2 regions of the Shewanella sp. DC2-4 genome follow, and region 2 is predicted to be linked to the other one. Evidence: riboswitches for the same ligand, from Rfam matches in the RefSeq annotation. Region 2 holds a riboswitch; the other holds the start of a gene.
What was found. Region 2 has a riboswitch for cyclic di-GMP ahead of gbpA (N-acetylglucosamine-binding protein GbpA). Riboswitches for the same ligand answer to the same signal wherever they lie in the genome.

Region 1: linked by a shared signal. The riboswitch ahead of HQQ92_RS04825 (glycosyl hydrolase family 18 protein) and the one ahead of gbpA (N-acetylglucosamine-binding protein GbpA) in region 2 are both predicted to bind cyclic di-GMP.

What each region holds. Positions count from the first base shown of each region.
Region 1 is NZ_JABRVR010000002.1:945,155-954,684, forward strand. It holds gene HQQ92_RS04820 (ROK family protein) at 394-1,179, shown strand; cyclic di-GMP riboswitch class I at 1,530-1,618, shown strand; gene HQQ92_RS04825 (glycosyl hydrolase family 18 protein) at 1,732-4,338, shown strand; gene HQQ92_RS04830 (FKBP-type peptidyl-prolyl cis-trans isomerase) at 4,471-4,941, opposite strand; gene HQQ92_RS04835 (short-chain fatty acid transporter) at 5,192-6,547, shown strand; gene HQQ92_RS04840 (HPP family protein) at 6,628-7,107, opposite strand; gene HQQ92_RS04845 (TetR/AcrR family transcriptional regulator) at 7,384-7,998, shown strand; gene HQQ92_RS04850 (DUF1294 domain-containing protein) at 8,092-8,613, opposite strand; gene HQQ92_RS04855 (DUF418 domain-containing protein) at 8,664-9,530, opposite strand, start outside.
Region 2 is NZ_JABRVR010000002.1:3,317,599-3,327,128, forward strand. It holds gene HQQ92_RS15200 (aromatic amino acid transport family protein) at 1-95, opposite strand, end outside; gene gbpA (N-acetylglucosamine-binding protein GbpA) at 658-2,103, opposite strand; cyclic di-GMP riboswitch class I at 2,227-2,326, opposite strand; gene HQQ92_RS15210 (TMEM165/GDT1 family protein) at 2,737-3,291, shown strand; gene norR (nitric oxide reductase transcriptional regulator NorR) at 3,342-4,949, opposite strand; gene norV (anaerobic nitric oxide reductase flavorubredoxin) at 5,176-6,705, shown strand; gene norW (NADH:flavorubredoxin reductase NorW) at 6,698-7,864, shown strand; gene katB (catalase KatB) at 7,980-9,455, opposite strand.

The sequences.
Region 1 (9,530 bases), 2.4 Mb from region 2:
AAGGGCTCCAATTAAGACTGGCATGCTATGCGAGTCGGTAGGCGAAGATCGCCTAAGGATGAGTAGGTTTATGTTGATTTGAGTTTTAACCGGCTCGGATTATCGCAAGTCTAGCGCGCTAGATGCAAGGGTAGCGAATAAAGGATTTTGTATACAATCGTGAATTTGTGCAGGTAAGACGCTTGAGGTTATGGGGTTTGTTGTTAATTTATTTATGTGATTTTGAGCATGAAAAGTGAATTAAATAAAAGGTTGGTCATGTTTTAATTAGGACTTGTTCCTTACAAATTAGCAACTTAAGTTTTATTCAATCGCTAACATTTGGACCCTATGCTAACATTTGCCATCTCCACTCGGGGTCAGAGTGGGGCACATGTATCAGTGGAGTAAGCGATGCAAATACTAACAATAGATGTGGGCGGTACTAAAGCCCTGTTCGAACTTCAGCTCGCGGGACATACAGAACAATATAAAATCCCCACAGGTGAAGGTTTTAAAATTGAAGAGTTAAATAATCAAATCGCGGCGTTTGAACGTGATTATGATTTACAGCATTACCAACTAGCGATTGCCGTACCTGGACTGGTACAAAATAATCGTTTGGTTTCTTGTAAATCTTTACCTGGACTCAATGGATTGAGCTTCGATACAGTCAAAACCCAAGGTGAGCTTAAGTTTATCTGCAACGATATCGATGCGGGTATGCAAGCGACTTGTGATGCTAAATATGCCTGTGAGTTATTGGTCATGTGCGGCACTGGGATCGGTATGTCTATTGCCTTTAATGGACAAGTCTTTACGGGAGCGACGGGCGTGGCGGGGGAGTTGGGGCCTTGTCGCGTGATGACAGAATCTGGCGAGTTTAGTTTAGAGCAACTGGCCAGTGGCGATTCAGTGCGCAGCCGCAAAATCTCCACTCAGGATGATTTATATCGCGCTGGCAGTTATCTCGGCATGGGATTAGCGTGGGCGGTTAATTTATTTAATCCCAATCGAATTTGGCTCGCTGGCGGTATGATGAATAGCGCTCCTTACTACAAAGGCTGTCTCGAAAGCTTAAAGCAAATGGCATTAAGCGCGCCCTTAGCTGAGATGAAAATCAATCGTGTCGATGATATGGAGACCTTGGTTTGCCGCGGTTTATCTGTGATGCTCGCAAGGGACTATCCCCGCGCATAAGGATCATAAATACCCCGCGCATAAAGATAATAAATATTGCTCGACTATGGTTTGCGCTATGAATGTTTAGTGATTGAGGTTTAGCTGCATAAGCGACGTAAATTGTGAAATATAAAGCAGGACTTATGATGCCTTTGGCATATCGAGTCCTGTTTTTTTATTCTTAAAGTATTCAGATAATCCTCATTATCCAAAGTAAATATTAGCGATAGTTTAATTTGCATAATTCCTTTCTTATCAGATGCCTAGTTCTATTTACGATTTTAGCCAATAACACAGTTGATAATATTTTGTTGCAATTTTATTGCGCTTACGCTTATGCTGATATTTGCAATGACAACGTTGTCATTGTGTGTAAAAGGCAAACCAGTTGAAAAACTGGGACGCAAAGCCTCCGGTCTAAGGGTTCGTCTGTACCTATGATAGCGGGGATACCACAGGTTTTTCTTCGTGCAGTTGTCAGTCGTTTTGCATGGTTTTAAGAGAGTGCTGTTTCCTGTCTACGCTTTGTTTGCCTTATTGATTCATATAAAAATTCAATAGGGATATCTCATGTTCAAGACTCAAATTTCAACAACAGCCTTGCTAGTGGCATCAGCGCTGGCATCTACCATCAGTGCCAGCGTTTTTGCAGCGGCACCCGGTAAACCGACTTTAGGTTGGGGCGAAACTAAGTTCGCTATTATTGAAGTGAATCAAGCGGCTACCGCTTACAATCAATTAGTTACGGTGAAAGATGCCGCCGATGTCTCCGTCAGTTGGAACCTTTGGAGTGGCGATGTGGGCAATAAAGCCCAAGTGTTACTCAACGGCAATGTAGTTTGGGAAGGCCCATCTGGCGCGTCGGGAACTGCTAACTTTAAGGTGAACAAGGGCGGCCGTTATCAGATGCAAGTACAACTGTGTAACAGCGATGGCTGTACGGCGAGCGATGCTAAACAAATCCTCGTGGCTGATACCGACGGCAGCCATTTAGTGCCACTCAATGCTCCCCTAAAAGAAAACAACCGTCCCTATGCTAATAAATCAGGCAAAGTGGTGGGAGGTTACTTTGTCGAATGGGGCGTATACGGTCGTAAATTCCCGGTCGATAAGATACCTGCGCAAAACTTAACCCATATTTTATATGGCTTTACCCCAATTTGTGGTGGTGATGGCATCAATGATAGCTTGAAAGAAATCGAAGGCAGTTTCGAAGCGTTGCAACGTGCCTGTAGTGGTCGTGGTGATTTTAAAGTTGCGATTCACGATCCTTGGGCAGCGATTCAAATACCGCAGGCGGGAGTGAGTGAGCATTCAGATCCTTACAAAGGGAACTTCGGTCAATTGATGGCACTTAAGCAAGCACATCCAGATTTGAAGATTTTACCTTCGGTCGGTGGTTGGACCCTCTCGGATCCCTTCTTTTTCTTCGGTGATAAAACCAAGCGCGATATCTTTGTCGCTTCGGTGAAAGAGTTTCTACAGACATGGAAATTCTTCGATGGCGTTGATATCGACTGGGAATTTCCAGGGGGGAATGGCGCTAACCCAAATTTAGGTAATGCCAATGACGGTGAAACCTATGTGACTCTGATGCGTGAACTGCGGGCGATGCTTGATGAACTAAGCGCCGAAACGGGTCGTACCTATGAGCTGACCTCTGCAATTAGCGCAGGTGACGATAAAATTCAAAAAGTCGATTATCAGGCTGCTCAGCAGTACATGGATTACATCTTCTTGATGAGTTACGACTTTAATGGTGGTTGGACTAATACTGAACTCGGCCATCAAACCAATCTGTATGAAGCGAGTTGGGATCCCAATACCCGTTACACCACAGCTAATGGCGTTAATGCGCTGTTAGGCCAAGGTGTGACCCCAGGGAAAATTGTGGTCGGTGCCGCTATGTATGGCCGCGGCTGGACAGGTGTTAATGGCTACAGTGGTAATAATCCTTTCACGGGGACGGCAACGGGCAAAGTGAAAGGTACTTGGGAAGCTGGTGTGGTGGATTATCGTCAGATAGTGAACGATTACATGGGAAGCGGTTGGACTTACAGTTACGACGAAACAGCCGAGGCGCCATCTTTGTTCAAGGCATCTACTGGCGATTTAATCACTTTCGATGATGCTCGTTCAGTTAAAGCCAAGGGGCAATATGTGCTTTCTAATCAACTTGGTGGGCTCTTTGCGTGGGAACTTGATGCCGATAATGGTGACATTCTGAATGCCATGCACGAAGGTTTAGGCCATGGTGAAGGCACCACTCCGCCAGTGAATAAAGCGCCCATTGCCAATGCTGGCGCGGATGTGAATGTCACCGGTCCCGTCGATGTGACGCTCAATGGTAGCGGTTCGCGCGATCCTGAAAACGCTGCCTTAAGCTATCTCTGGACTCAAGTCTCTGGGCCAAGTGTTGCCATCGCGAATGCAGATATGGCGAATGCGACTATTCAACTGGGAGCAACCCAAACCGATGTCGCCTATGGTTTTAGCCTTAAAGTCACGGATCCTGAAGGGTTATCTGCCACAGATTCAGTGACAGTGACCAACAAGGCTGATACGCCTAATCAAGCACCTGTAGTGACTCTGGCTCCGACTGCGACAGTTGAAGCGGGTAAAACCGTCAGTATAGTGGCGAATGCCTCCGATGCAGATGGTGATGCCTTAACCTACGCTTGGACTGTGCCCGCAGGCGTGTCGGCAACCGGGCAAAATAGTGCCACGTTAGTCGTTACTGGCCCCAATGTTACCGAAGCGACCCTCTATGGTTTGAGCGTGCTGGTTTCCGATGGTGCCTTAGATGCAAGTGCATCGACGAATCTGACTGTGACGCCAAAAGTGGTCGGCGGTGGATGCGATGCAACCGATCCCAATGCTGGTAACTACCCTGCTTGGCAAACCAGTGTGGTATACAACACTGGTAATACTGTGAGTCATAGTCAGTTGGTATGGAAAGCAAAGTATTGGACTCAGGGCAATACGCCATCTCGCACCGCAGACCAATGGCAGCTACTCAGCCAAGTTGATCTCGGTTGGGATGCGGGTGTGGTGTATAACGGTGGTCAAACTACTCGCTATAACGGTCGTGTTTGGAAGGCGAGTTACTGGACTAAAGGTGATGTACCGGGTGTTGCAGCAGTATGGGTTGATATTGGCGCGGCAACCTGCCAGTAATTATCCAAAATTTTGATATTATTGGTTAAAAAATAAAGCCCTGCGAAGATTCAGGGCTTTTTTCTTTATTAAGCGTTAGGTTTTTTTATGAATACAGCCGAATGCGTTAAGACAGACTCATTGAAGACTGATTTAATCAATCTTAAGCAGTTCCACATCAAAAATTAACACAGAACCACCACCAATCTTGCCCGTGCTACGGTTACCGTAGGCGAGTTCACTGGGAATAAAAAACCGCATTTTATCGCCAACAACCATAAGTTGTACGCCCTCGGTCCAACCTTTAATCACCCGATTAAGCGGAAATGCGATGGGTTCGCCGCGATCAACCGAACTGTCAAACACAGTACCGTCAATCAAAGTGCCATGATAATGGACTGTCACTGTATCGCTGGCTTTAGGATGAACTGTGCCATCGCCCTGAGTTAATACTTGATATTGCAAACCTGAAGCTGTGGTGATCACACCTTCTTTGGTTTTGTTTTGTGTTAAAAACTCATTGCCTAAACGGATATTTTCTTGGGCGGCTTTTTGGCCGTTCATTGAGGTAAAGAAGTAAAAAATCACCCCAGCAATCACCACAACGGCAAGTAACATTTTCATATAAAGAGCACCTTAGTTAATTTTTGCCATATTATCAGTTTTTTAGCATCAGATGCTATCGGCACTCGCGTGTGCGTTGAGCGGGATATCTGGTGCTACCAGTTCAAACCGTTAAAAACTCCCTCAAGACTTTATCCTGCTTTAGAGATCGCTTAATCTGTTGGCTTAAGACTCAATTAAAATTCAATAAAAACAAATAAGAACTAGGGCGTGTTGACGTTTTAGTTCAGATAATAAACAAGGAAAGTCTATGTTAAACAAAGCGGCAAAACCTCTGGTCAAACTCGTCGACCGATATCTACCCGATCCTTATATTTTCGTGCTTTTACTTACCTTAGTCGTATTAATTGCTGCTGTGGTCGCTGAACATAAAACCCCGCTGGAAGTCATCAATTATTGGGGGGATGGCTTTTGGACGCTGTTAAGTTTTTCGATGCAGATGTTGTTAGTGCTGGTGGCAGGATTTATGTTGGCAAGCTCCCCGCCGATTAAAAAGCTGCTCGATGCCATTGCTGGATTGGCTAAGTCGGCACCACAAGCCATTATTTTAGTGACTTTGGTGTCACTGGCCGCCAGTTGGATTAACTGGGGTTTTGGGCTAGTGGTGGGCGCGTTATTTGCCAAAGCCTTAGCTCGTAAAGTGAAAGTGGATTATCGATTGCTGGTCGCCAGCGCCTATTCCGGCTTTGTGGTTTGGCATGGTGGGCTTGCGGGTTCGATCCCATTAACCATAGCGACGGTGGGGCATTTCTCTGAATCGCAAATCGGTATCATCCCCACCAGTGACACCATTTTCGCGAGTTATAATTTATTGTTAGTGGCAATTCTGTTTGTGGTCATGCCCTTAGTGAATCGCTTTATGTTGCCTGAAGAAAAAGACAGTGTTTATGTCGACCCAAGCGCCCTTGATGACAAAGACGCTGAACTTGATTCTTCGGCGTTAGAGCTTAACTCTGCAAATATGAGCGAGCGTCAGCCTGAAAGCCGTCCTGCGGATAAGTTAGAAAATAGTCGTTTACTCGGCTGGAGCGTCGGTGGCGCTGGGCTTGTATATTTAGGTTATTACTTTTGGGTGCAGGGCGGCAGCTTAAACCTCAATTTAGTGAACTTCTTATTTTTATTCCTCGCCATACTGTTACATCAAACACCACGCAGTTTATTAACCAGCTTGAATGAGGCCATTAAGGGCGGCGCAGGGATTGTTATCCAATTTCCCTTTTATGCGGGCATTATGGCTGTGATGGTGCAATCGGGTTTAGCCCAAAGTATTTCGGAAGGTTTTGTGGCCATCGCTAGCGCCGAGAGCCTGCCATTTTGGAGCTTTATCAGTGCAGGAATTGTGAATATTTTTGTGCCATCGGGAGGTGGCCAATGGGCCGTGCAGGCGCCGATTATGTTACCCGCCGCACAAGCTTTAGGTGCTGATGTCGCTCGGGTCGCAATGGCCGTTGCTTGGGGAGATGCGTGGACTAACTTGATTCAACCTTTCTGGGCACTGCCCGTGCTGGCGATTGCAGGCTTAAAAGCGCGGGATATTATGGGCTTTTGTTTAATGCAATTGATGATCACTGGCGTGATTATCAGTATCGCGTTGAGTTGGTTCTAAAGGCAAAGTACAGCCAATTTTGCATTTTAGAGAAAGTGTAGGGCAATTTAAAATTGCCCTTTTTTATTGGCGATGAATGATTAAAACCACTTTTGTGGGTATTGCCGGCGGCAAAGTAAGTTGTGATACAGCCAACCAAAAGCCAGAATGAGCGCAACACCACTGGCGACGGGCATATACAGAAAATCCCAGTGCTGCGCCGTGAGCATAACGACCAGAGGATTCGCTCCCGCGGGTGGATGCATAGTATGAGTTAACATCATGACCGCTATGCCCAATCCGACCGCAAGCCCTAAGGCTAGCGGGGAGACTCCTAAAGTATTTAGAATGATCAGTCCAACCAAACTCGTGAGTAAGTGGCCGCAGAGAATGTTTCTCGGTTGAGCGAGTGGACTTTCTGGCAAGGCAAACAACAACACCATAGTGGCACCAAAGGGGGCCATCAACCAAATGGTTTGCGGTGTTAGCTGTTCAAGCGTCGCTAAACTACTGATACACAACGTGGCTCCACACCCTGCGAGCAAGGCCATCTTTAGATTCTGTGGATTGATTCTTTGCATCTTTTCTCCCATTAATGGCTTGTGTTAAGCCATTATTTTGATAATGAATTGTGGATGTGAATGTTCAGCAAACCATCGCCGCTAATATGCTGTGGTGTTCCGTGTTCACTCTTGATTTCACTATTAACTTAATTTAGTTATCAAAGTAGACAGATTTGTCTGCCTCTATGAATATTCTCACGAGTAGACTGACTTGTCTACTCGTGAGAAGATAGGACTCATATTTGTTAGCTAAGATTTGCTAACGAATGTTTACCAAAGAAGAGGAATGAGTTGATGCAGGGCACTGAGATTCAGACAGGTACGCCATCGGATAAACGGCAGCAATTGGTCACTACCGCATTTAAACTGTTTTATTTTCAAAGTGTGCATGGGGTTGGGATTAACCAGATTTTGCAGGAATCGGCGATCGCCAAAAAAACCCTGTACCACCACTTTGCCAGTAAAGATGAGTTAGTTGAAGCCGTGGTTTGCTATCGTGATGAGGTATTTTATCAATGGCTTAGCGAGCAAGTGAACGCATCGCCAGCGGGACGAGAGGGCATTGGTGGGTTATTTATCGCGCTCGATGATTGGTTTAATCAAAGAGTGCCGCAACTTTGTGAGTTTCGCGGCTGTTTTTTTATCAATGTCAGCGCCGAATTTACTGAGCCGAGTCATCCTGTGCACCAACTCTGCGCCCTGCATAAACAGCGAGTGGCGAGTTTAATTGAACAGCAAGTATCGGCATTGGGTTTGCCAGAAGCCAAGACCCAATTTCTCGTTGCGGCAATAGGTTTACTCAAAGAGGGGGCGATAGTGTCGGCACAATTAAAAGGTGACACTCAATCAGCACTGTTGGCGTTGTCTGTGGTTGAGCAGTTGATCGATGCCGCGACTCATGCTGCTTAGAGTGCCACCCTTAGATAGCGATTCTTAGATAAGGCGCCTCATATAAAAGCCTTTGTATAAAAGCTCTTACATAAAAGCCCTTAAATAAGAGCATTAGATAAACATATCTACGGCGCCGGTTTTTATGCCATAACCCAGCACGGCTAAGTTAGCGACAACGGTGAGCCAAAAGACGTTTCTAAATGAGGCTTTAACGGACTTGTGTCTTAACAGGTTTTGGGCAAATAGAGCGCCTGGCCAACCGCCCATGAGGGCGAGCAGATGTAATGTGCTTTCTTTAGTGCGCCATTTATTACGTTTAGCGGCGGATTTATCGATGGCATAGGCGATAAAGGTGAGCAGGCTTAGTGTGAGGTACATGCCCGCAATCCCGACTGGCAGCATATGTTGCTGCGCTGCGCCGATTAAGCCAGCAAGAAAAATCACCACCAATAACAGCGGCATAAGGCTTGAGCCTGAAGCGGCTGTATTGGATTTTTGAGTGCGGCTACTTTGGGCGCGATTGTTCTTTGTGCGACTGTTCTGAGCGCGACCGCTTTGTGCTCGACTCTTTTGCGGACGATTGGTTTGAGGTGAAGCGCTGTTGCCCGTTTTAGTAGTTTTTTTGTTCGTCATTATCTGGTATCAATCTCGTGTCAGTGTTTTTAAGCTTGCTTGTGTTCTTGTTATGCCGTGTATTTTTTAAATGTGAGGTGGCGCCACAGTTTCTCCAGCGGCCCTTGCTTGAAATAGCGTAAGTACAGGCTGGCTAACAGTAGTTGCACTACTGAATAAACCAGCGCCATGGCCATGTATCCCCATCTATCTAAGCTCAATAGCAATTCGGGAGCTAAGTGTCTAAACACTAACACGCCAATGATGGATTGCAGAATATAGAGACTAAACGCGAGTTTGCCTACATTTTGCAACGGAGTCAGTATATTAGGATTATTATGGCAAACCTTAACTATAATATGGATGTAAATCAGCGCCATAGGAATAGCACTTAGCATGATTAATACATCTGAAAACGCAACGAGAATAGTATTTTTCGTTAAACCTAAGATGGTATCAAGCAGTGATAGCGTTACGCTTGCTAGCACTAACTTTACCAGTACCGATTTGCTAAAACCCCGCTCAAAAGTCCCCTGTTGATACAAGGCCATGCCGAGCAACATCAAGCCAGCTGTAAACCACATTATGGTAAAAGGGATCACCAGTGCCATATAGCCAACTTGCATCAATTGCAGTAATAGTTGGTCGGCATAGCCAGAGGTCCATGCACTGTATTGCTCTGCAAATAGACTCGATTCTCGAGTGAAAGGTTCATCGCTGCCCGTAAGGCTAACCAGCGTAATGATAACTAAGGCGCTTAAAATAAAAATATTCGCTTTGCGCTTAAGGGCTTCAACACTTAAATCTTTGTAACACAAAGCTAAAAATCCGCTGATGCCATAGGTGAATAAAATATCACCTGACCAAATAAAAATGCCGTGGAGTAGGCCAAATACAATTAACCATTTTAAACGTGATCGCAGTAGGGAATAAGCTTC
Region 2 (9,530 bases):
GCAGGGATAATACCTAAAGCCGCTGTGGCTAAAGGTAACGCTAACATACCTGCGCCAATGGCCGTCCCGGCAACGATGGCGATCGAGCCTAACATTTTTGAATTCACACAATAGTCCTGTTCAATAATTAATTATTATTTTATTTGAGTAAGATTTGAACCGATAAAGCCTTGCGTCTTAAATCGAAATAAGCGACACATCACTTAAAGCATCCAATCAGATCTCGACCTAGCAGATCAATTGGCCCCAATAGCTTTTGAATGTTTCAACCCAGTAGCCATTGAGGCTAACTAAATCGATTATTGAAAAATGGCATGACTTTCAATTGTGATAGCCCAAATTAATGTACCGATATAAGCATCGATTAAATAGATAGTTTGGGACATTAACAGAGCCAAACCCAGTGGGCAAGCCAGTTGTGAACAAAGAAGGGTAGCAAACGATACGGTAACAACTTAATAGCGCTGTGATAAACGAAAATATACAAGCCAACAAAATCGCTACCTTTGTTGAGAATACCTGTAATCTTGTATTAGGCTCGAATCAAAATAAAGCCGGTCTTTTTCCATCCGATGCAGACAAAAAGGGCTTAAACACAGTGAATATGTTTAAGCCCAATCACATCATGTTGAGAATTGATTAACTCAAAATGTTAATTTACAGCTCAGTCCACGCCATAGCCCAAGAAGCGCCAACACCTGGCTCAAATCCTGTGGCAGAAGCCGACCACTGCACGCAATAGCCGCTATAAGGGAATGGCTTACATTGATACACTTTGCCATTTTTAGGCTGTAACACTGTAGTACCTGCAACGTAACCTTTCACGCCTGCTGGGAATACAAAATCAGCTTCTGGTGCAGGAGCTTGATCCTTTAAGAAGAGATCAAAGTTCTGCTGAATAACATCACCTTGTTTAGGCTCAGCTTTTACCTGCAAATGATAATGCCCAGCTTTAGGCTCAACGACGTCTAACACTAAGCTCGCGCTGGTATTGTTAACAGTTTGGCTCACAAAACCTGCCGCTGTGCCATCATGGCTAAACAAATACGCTGACACTAGCATCTCGGCGTTACTGGTCACATCAAAGCTGACCTTCGCCGCACCATCGATAATTTGATAATCGTCAGCAAGTGAAGTGACTTCTAAGCTGTTGCCCGGAGCAGGAGCTAAATCAAATCCCACTTCGACACGCTCAATACCTGAGTTTTTCGCTGTAAAAATGTCGTTTTTGCCATACACAGGCTCAATCACACCCGATGCATTTTTTTGTCCCGCTTTTAACTGGGACTGCTGGGCGTTAATCGCGCTCGCTAATAGGAAAGGCCAATTTTGTTTATCACCTTGAGTCGCATCACTAATGGTAATGACTGTTTGCTTAGCCGCTTGCTCACCATTGGCGTCAAACACCCGGGTCATCACTTTATCGCCTGCTTTTAGATCGAGTGACGGATTGATATCCCCCACATCTTGCCATTCACTCGGCACAACAGGACCCGAGCCCAAGTTCACATCGATAGCATTGTAGAAACTATTCGTAGTATCGCCCACTTCCCACACGGCCAAGATCACTTGATAACCACTGCGACCTTCTGGCACGTAGCAGTCATGGGTCACTAACTTAGGCGGCTGTTCCATACCACCATCAACTACGCAAAAGGGAGCTAAGTCAAAGCTCGCTCGGCTCAAAGCTTGGTTTGGGTTCCAATCTTGGCGAGTTAAATAGTAACGCCAATTACGGGTGACATGATTTGCTGTGAACTGCCAACTGAATTTATTCCAGCCCGATTTAATATCCGTCTTTGCCCAACGGCTCGGACTTTGTTCATCCAAAGGTGAAAAAGCACCATTGCCAGCACTCGCCAATTTGCCATCAGCAGGACCTGATTCAGGAAAACCCGATGGCCCCTCAACACTTTGCGGCTCCCATTGCACCGCGCCACAATTGGCATTTTTACCTGTTTTACAGGCATATGAACGCGATTCTGGTGCCACAACATAACCGTGCGCCTGCGCAGAGATACTCACAAACGCATTCGTCGCCATTACTGCCGCGGCCAATAAACTCAATTTAGAAATAGGGGAAAAAACAGTAGAATTTGCCACTTTAATGCACTCCATTGATTGCCTATCATCCTAAACATAATGATAGGCTTAGATATAAAAGTGGTATTTGGGCAAACAACAGCATTAAACAGCAGTCGTTTATCTTTCACAGAAATCGAATTCTGCGGCAACTCCGCTATCTTAGTTCACTAAAAAATCCATTTACAACCTTAGACCGGAAGCTTTGCGTCCTAACTTTTCAATTAGTTTGCCAAATACAGTCGTTATCATTGAGTCACTACGAGTTAACAGTATGTAACCAAGTAGAAATGACTTGGCTAAATTAGCAACAAAAGACAACGTTGTCAAAAAATAATTCATTTATATTCATTAAGTTACAGAATGTGAATCGGTATTTTTCTGACACCCGTCAAACATTTATCAGCACCTACTGTTATAAACTCGTGCTTGAAACTAAATCTTACCTAGGTATAATGCCCACCTCGCTTCGGGGGAGTAGCTAACTGGATTTCGAGCCATCGTCATCTAGGGTGAACATCAACATACTTGGCAACATGCCATGGTGTTCACAGCAAATCATAGATTTGCCCAGCAAGACCTGAGCACAATGACCGCACCTAGGGGTGGACGGTTTATTGTGCTTATGTCATAACCACCCCTAAAGGATTACACTTGGAAGCCCTACTTGCCTCAACCTTTACGGTTGCTATCGCCGAAATTGGTGATAAAACTCAATTACTTGCACTAATCCTCGCCGCAAGATTTAAAAATAAAACTGCCATTATTTTAGGTATTTTGCTGTCGACATTATTTAACCATTTTGCCGCAGCTTGGATTGGTCAATGGGCCATTAACTGGGTAAGCCCTGATCTTGCACGTTATTTAGTGGCCGCGTCCTTCTTCGCGATCGCTCTTTGGGTGTTAATCCCCGATAAAGTCGATGCAGAAGAGAGCCGTTTCTATAAAATGGGCCCCTTTCTCGCCACCTTTATCCTGTTTTTTATCGCCGAAATGGGGGATAAAACGCAAATAGCAACTGTGGTATTAGCCGCAAAATACGATTCATTAACTATGGTGGTTGCTGGCACAACCTTAGGCATGCTGCTTGCTAACGTACCCGTAGTGATCGCAGGCCACTTCAGCGCCGAAAAATTGCCTATGTTGTGGATACACCGTGGCTGCGCCGTATTGTTCGCACTCTTAGGCGTAGCAACACTGTTCTTCTAAGAATCGAGACTGGGGTTTTGCTGCAGAATAAAATTTCTTCACGCAATATTTCATTCTTTTAAACCTAACCGTTTTGCAAGTCGGTGCAAATTACCTGTATCGATTTGCAATATTCTTGCACACGCAGCCCAATTTTGTTTATTCGCGGCTAAAACTTGGCGAATAAGTTGACGCTGATATCTCTCAGTCGCAGCCTTAAGCCCCAGCATAACACTGGAATTATCTTGCGATTGTCGCTCACGACAGGCCGACTCAGACCTAAATGCTAATTCACTGGCTGGCGTTGCGGCATCTGATGGCCTATCTTCGTCGACTGTTTTGTGTGCTTGATTCATCAAAGAATCGAGCTGAAAATGTTTATCACTTAAGCTGATATAAGCCGTTTTTAGCTCGGCTTTCGCCAACACCGCAGCCCTGTGTATCGCATGCTCTAGCTCACGCACATTACCCGGCCATGTGTATTGCTCTAATAACTGCTGCGCTGCGTGTGTGATATTGATATGGGTGAGTCCTAACTTCGCTTTACAACGTTCAAGAAAAAAACCTGTCAGCATAACAATATCTTGCCCACGCTCTCTTAATGGTGCTACGTGGATAGGAAATACGCTCAACCTATGGTAAAGATCGAAACGAAAGCGCCCTTCCGTTGCCTCTTGGTGCAAAATTCGATTAGTGGCGGCAATAATCCGAGTATTAACTTTTAGGCTCTTATCACTGCCCACTCGCTGTAATTCTCCGTATTGTAAAACCCTCAATAACTTAGCTTGCAGCCCCAAGGGAAGCTCCCCGATTTCATCTAAAAACAAAGTCCCCTTGTCAGCGAGTTCAAACTTGCCTTGCCTATGACTGATTGCCCCCGTAAATGCCCCTTTTACATGCCCAAATAACTCGCTTTCGGCGACGGACTCAGGCAATGCAGCGCAGTTCAAATAGATAAGTGATTTATCGGCTCTGGTCGATTGATTATGTATCGCCGCGGCCACTAACTCCTTACCCACGCCAGTTTCGCCGGTAATTAATACCGATAAATCAGTGCCTGCCACGGCACTTATCTGCTGCTTTAGCGATTGGATCTGTGTGGATTGCCCTATGATCTCCTGCTGACTAGCAGGACGATTGAGCACCTCAGTGCCATTGGAGACTTCAACAACTTGGGATTCTAGCTGTTGCATCAATAACGCAGTATTAAGACTGGCTGCGGCCAGTGCGCTGATCACACGCAACTCGCTATCACTAAAATCATCAAACTGATGAGGGTTGAAACCATCAATGGTGAGCGCCCCAATTAAGCGATCGTTCGCGATTAGTGGTAAACCAATGCAAGCATGTACATGTAAGTTCGCACTATGATGTGGAATTAAACCATCATACGGATCAGGAAGTTCACTGTCGGCCGGGAAACGAACCACATCGCCAGCACGGGCGATAGCCTCTAATCTCGGATGTTCACTAATTTGAAAGCGCCGCCCTAACACTTCGGCAAAGAGCCCATCTATCGCCAAGGGGACAAATTGCTGCTCCCGAAATGCCAATAATGCCGCAGCATCACAATTGACACGCCGCCTGACCACTGCCAACAAACGCTCAAATCTGTCTTGCGTCGACACGCCGACAGTTAAATCTAAGGCTAACTGAGTTAAATCAGCATGGGCACTCATAGCACATCCACAGTCAAATAAAGTCATATTGACAACAGTGTAATGTCAATTTGACTAATATCAAATTGTCATTATGACATCAGCAAGTGATTTAAAATGTTGAAATACGCTAATACCAATAAAAATCAAAACCTTAAAATATTGGCATGGTGAGTGCAATAAGAGATTTAACTAAATAAGCAAGATTTACGTAGCGCATTCATTATTAATTATCACAGGTGTATTTATGACTATTCATGTAAAAAACAATATCCACTGGGTGGGTCAACGCGATTGGGAAGTGCAAGATTTTCATGGTACTGAGTACAAGATAACTAAAGGCACAAGCTACAATAGCTACCTTATCCGTGAAGAAAAAACCGTGTTAATTGATACAGTTGATCATCGGTTTAGCCAGCAATTCTTACAAAATCTTGAAGCTGAAATTAATTTAACCGACATAGACTATATTGTGATGAACCATGCAGAGGAAGACCACTCAGGCGCCCTGACTGCATTAATGGCCAAAATTCCTAACACACCAATTTACTGCAGTGAAAATGCGGTCGACTCCATTGTAGGACATCACCACCACCCAGAATGGAATTTCATTACCGTAAAGACAGGTGATAGTTTAGCAATAGGCAATGGTAAGCAACTGATATTTATCGAAGCACCTATGTTGCATTGGCCAGATAGCATGATGACATACCTCACCGAAGATGCGGTTTTATTCAGTAACGATGCCTTTGGCCAGCACTATTGCGATGAACATTTATTCAATGATGAGGTTGATCAAAATGAATTAATGGAGCAATGCCTACGGTACTACTCAAACATTTTAACGCCCTTTAGCAGCCTAGTAACGGCTAAAATTCACGAAGTATTAAGCTTTAATTTACCTGTAGATATGATCGCAACTTCACACGGCATTGTGTGGCGTGATAATCCAGCCCAAATTATTCACCAATATTTAGCTTGGGCCGACGCTTATCAAGAAGACCGCATCACGATTCTCTACGACTCTATGTCCAATAATACTCGCATGATGGCCGACGGTATTGCTCAAGGTATCCATGATATTGACCCCAATGTAGCGGTAAAAGTGTATAACGTCGCACGTCATGATAAAAACGAAATCCTTGCACAGGCATTTAGGTCAAAAGGTATTTTAGTCGGCTCATCCACCATGAATAATGTGATGATGCCTAAAATTGCCGCCATGCTTGAAGAAATCACGGGCCTGCGTTTTCGCAATAAAAAGGCGGCAGCTTTTGGTAGTTATGGCTGGAATGGCGGCGCAGTCGATAGAATTCACACTCGTTTGATGGATGCTGGTTTCGAAACTTCAGTGGGATTAAAAGTCAAATGGCGTCCCGATCGTGATGCGATGCAAGAATGCCGTCAGCACGGCCAGCGAATCGCGCGAGAATGGGCATTGCGTCCCCTCGATAGCGCTAATAGTCGCTCTATCATTAATCAAGTCATGTCAAAACCTAGCCAAGCCACCACGGCCAGTCAAACAGCTGAAAATACTGCTACTAATAACGTCCCTATGACTGCACCGATTGCAACAAAAGCGTGCGAATTAAATGATACACAATCAATGATTTGCACCGTTTGCCAATGGGTTTACGACCCTGAAAAAGGAGAACCTAATCAAGATATCATTGCTGGCACACCTTGGACTCAAGTGGCCGAAGACTTCCTCTGTCCCGAATGTGGCCTAGGTAAAAGCGTTTTCGCTGTCATAAAAAATGAGGTGACTAATGCCTAAGCCAATCGTCATTATCGGCAGTGGATTCGCGGCATATCAGCTAGTCAAAACACTGCGACGTTTAAACCGCGAACAACCGATTACAGTTATCACAGCCGACTCTGGTGACGAATACCATAAACCAGATTTAAGCCATGTGTTTAGCCTTAAAAAAATGGCGTCAGACCTCATAAAATTGACCGCGACTGAATTTGCACATGAGCAACAAATTGATGTGATAAATCACTGTGAAGTCATAAAAATAGATAAAGTTCGTCAGGTAGTATGTTGCCATCAAGGACGCGAAATTGCGTACAAAAAATTAGTGCTTGCCACAGGTGCACGGCCCTTTATTCCACCTATAGAGGGGGATGGCGTCGATATCATCCATACAGTTAACAGCTTAATGGAGTATCAGGCCTGCGAAGCAGACATCCATGGTGCGAGGAGAGTACTGGTTATCGGTGCTGGTTTGGTCGGAGTTGAACTGGCAATGGACTTAGCAACTGCAGGTAAGCAAGTATTTTTGGTCGATCCACAAGCGAGCTTAATGCCGAATATGCTACCCGAAATGTTAAGCCACAAACTGACCGCTGTACTAACGCAGCATAACGTCACAGTGCAATTGCAAACCCGAGTCAGCCAACTGCAACACCAAGATGGCAGTATCTCTGTGTGCCTAGATAATGACCAGCGGTTTATTTGTGATGCGGTTATCTGTGCAGCGGGACTTCTCCCTAACAGCCAACTTGCCCAGCATGCGGGGCTAGAGGTCAATAAAGGTATCGTCGTTAACGAATACTTACAAACCAACGATGCCCATATTTATGCGCTAGGTGATTGCGCCCAAATCAACGGCCAAAATAGGGCCTATTTGCAACCTGCGTTACTGAGCGCCAATGCGCTGGCGAACACATTACTGAACCAACCGACAGCAGTGAATTTTCCCGCCATGCTCATTAAAGTGAAAACGCCACTGTTACCTATGCAACTCAGCGGTATAACAGTGAATGGCGTCCATCGCTGGCAAGTCGATATTGATGCTCAAGGAAGCAGTATTAAAGCATTCGACGTGGATGAAACATTTATAGGATTTATCGTAACCGAGGATAAAATGCAGCAAGCATTTGGATTGTTAAAGCAGCTAAATAGCCCTAACGCGGCACTCATCGCGGCCTAAGAGCACATTAACGAGAATGTTAATATTATTGTCGCTGATAATAAAAACTGAGTAGAGGCTTTCTACTCAGTTTTATCGTTTCTACTATTATTCAAACATTCGCAACAGCAATAGTTTAAAGACCTAATGCCAGTTTAATACGTTGTCCGTAATCCGCATCGGCTTGAGTAAAATGCGCCACCATACGTTGCTGCACATCTAAACTCGCTTGACTTAATGAACCCGAAATTGTTGCCACTAGGCGCGCTTTCTCAGCTTCAGAGAAGATGCGATACAAATTACCCGCTTGGGTATAATCGTCTTGGTTATAACGACTGTAACGCGCCGCTTCACCTTCTAAACGCAATGGTGGTTCGCTAAAGTTTACTGGCTCAACCAAGGCATCAGCAGTGCTGTTCGGGCCATAGTTTGCCGAAGCGTCGCCACCAGTTTGACTGCCATGATAAGGACATTGTGTACCCGCCATCGCACCTGCACGTTGATGGTGATTTGCCTTAGCGGCATGCGGGCAATTCACTGGCAATTGGTTGTAGTTAGCACCAATGCGGTAACGCTGCGCATCGGCGTAGGCAAATAAACGCGCTTGTAACATCTTGTCTGGTGAAGCCCCGACGCCTGGGACCAAATTACTAGGTGCCAATGCCACTTGCTCAACTTCAGCAAAGTAGTTTTGTGGCAGACGATTCAGTTCTAATACACCAATCTCAAGTAATGGATAGTCGCTATGCGGCCAAACCTTAGTTAAATCAAATGGATTGATATGGTAAGTATTGGCATCTGCCTCAGGCATAATCTGCACATTAACCGTCCAACGCGGGAAGTTTCCATCAGTAATAGCAACCACCATATCGCGCTGTGATGAATCGGGATCAATCCCTTTTAATTTATCAGCCTGTTCATTAGTTAAGTTGACCACGCCTTGCTGCGATTTAAAGTGGAACTTCACCCAGAAACGCTCGCCCTTGGCATTCCACAGCGAGAAAGTGTGTGAACCATAACCATGCATTTGACGGTAGTTCGCCGGAATACCACGATCCGACATCAAAATGGTTACTTGATGCATAGCTTCAGGATTCAATGACCAAAAGTCCCACATAGCCTGCGGATCTTTTAAGTTTGTCTTAGGATTACGCTTTTGCGTATGAATAAAGTCTGGAAACTTAATCCCATCTCGCAAGAAAAAGGTCGGCGTATTGTTACCCACGATATCGTGATTACCACGGGCAGTATAAAAACGTAAACCAAAGCCACGTGGATCGCGCTCTGCGTCGGCAGAACCCATTTCTCCACCTACGGTTGAGAAACGAATAAAGGTTTCGGTTTGCTTACCAACACCATTGAAATGGTCAGCAATGGTGTAATCGCTTAAATCTTTAGTCAGCGTAAATGTGCCGTAAACCCCTGTACCTTTGGCATGCACGATACGTTCAGGAATACGCTCACGGTTGAAATGGGCTAACTTTTCAATTAAATGCCAATCTTGTAATAGCAAAGGACCACGTTCACCCGCCGACAGTGAGTTTTGATCATCGGCCACTGGGGCACCGTTTTGGCTCGTTAAGTACTGACTTGTTTGATGTTGTTGACTCATGCCCTGCTCCTTAGTCTTGATTGCTGGTTAACCAGGTTTCAATTAAATCGTAAATGGTGGCCATGGTTTATCTCC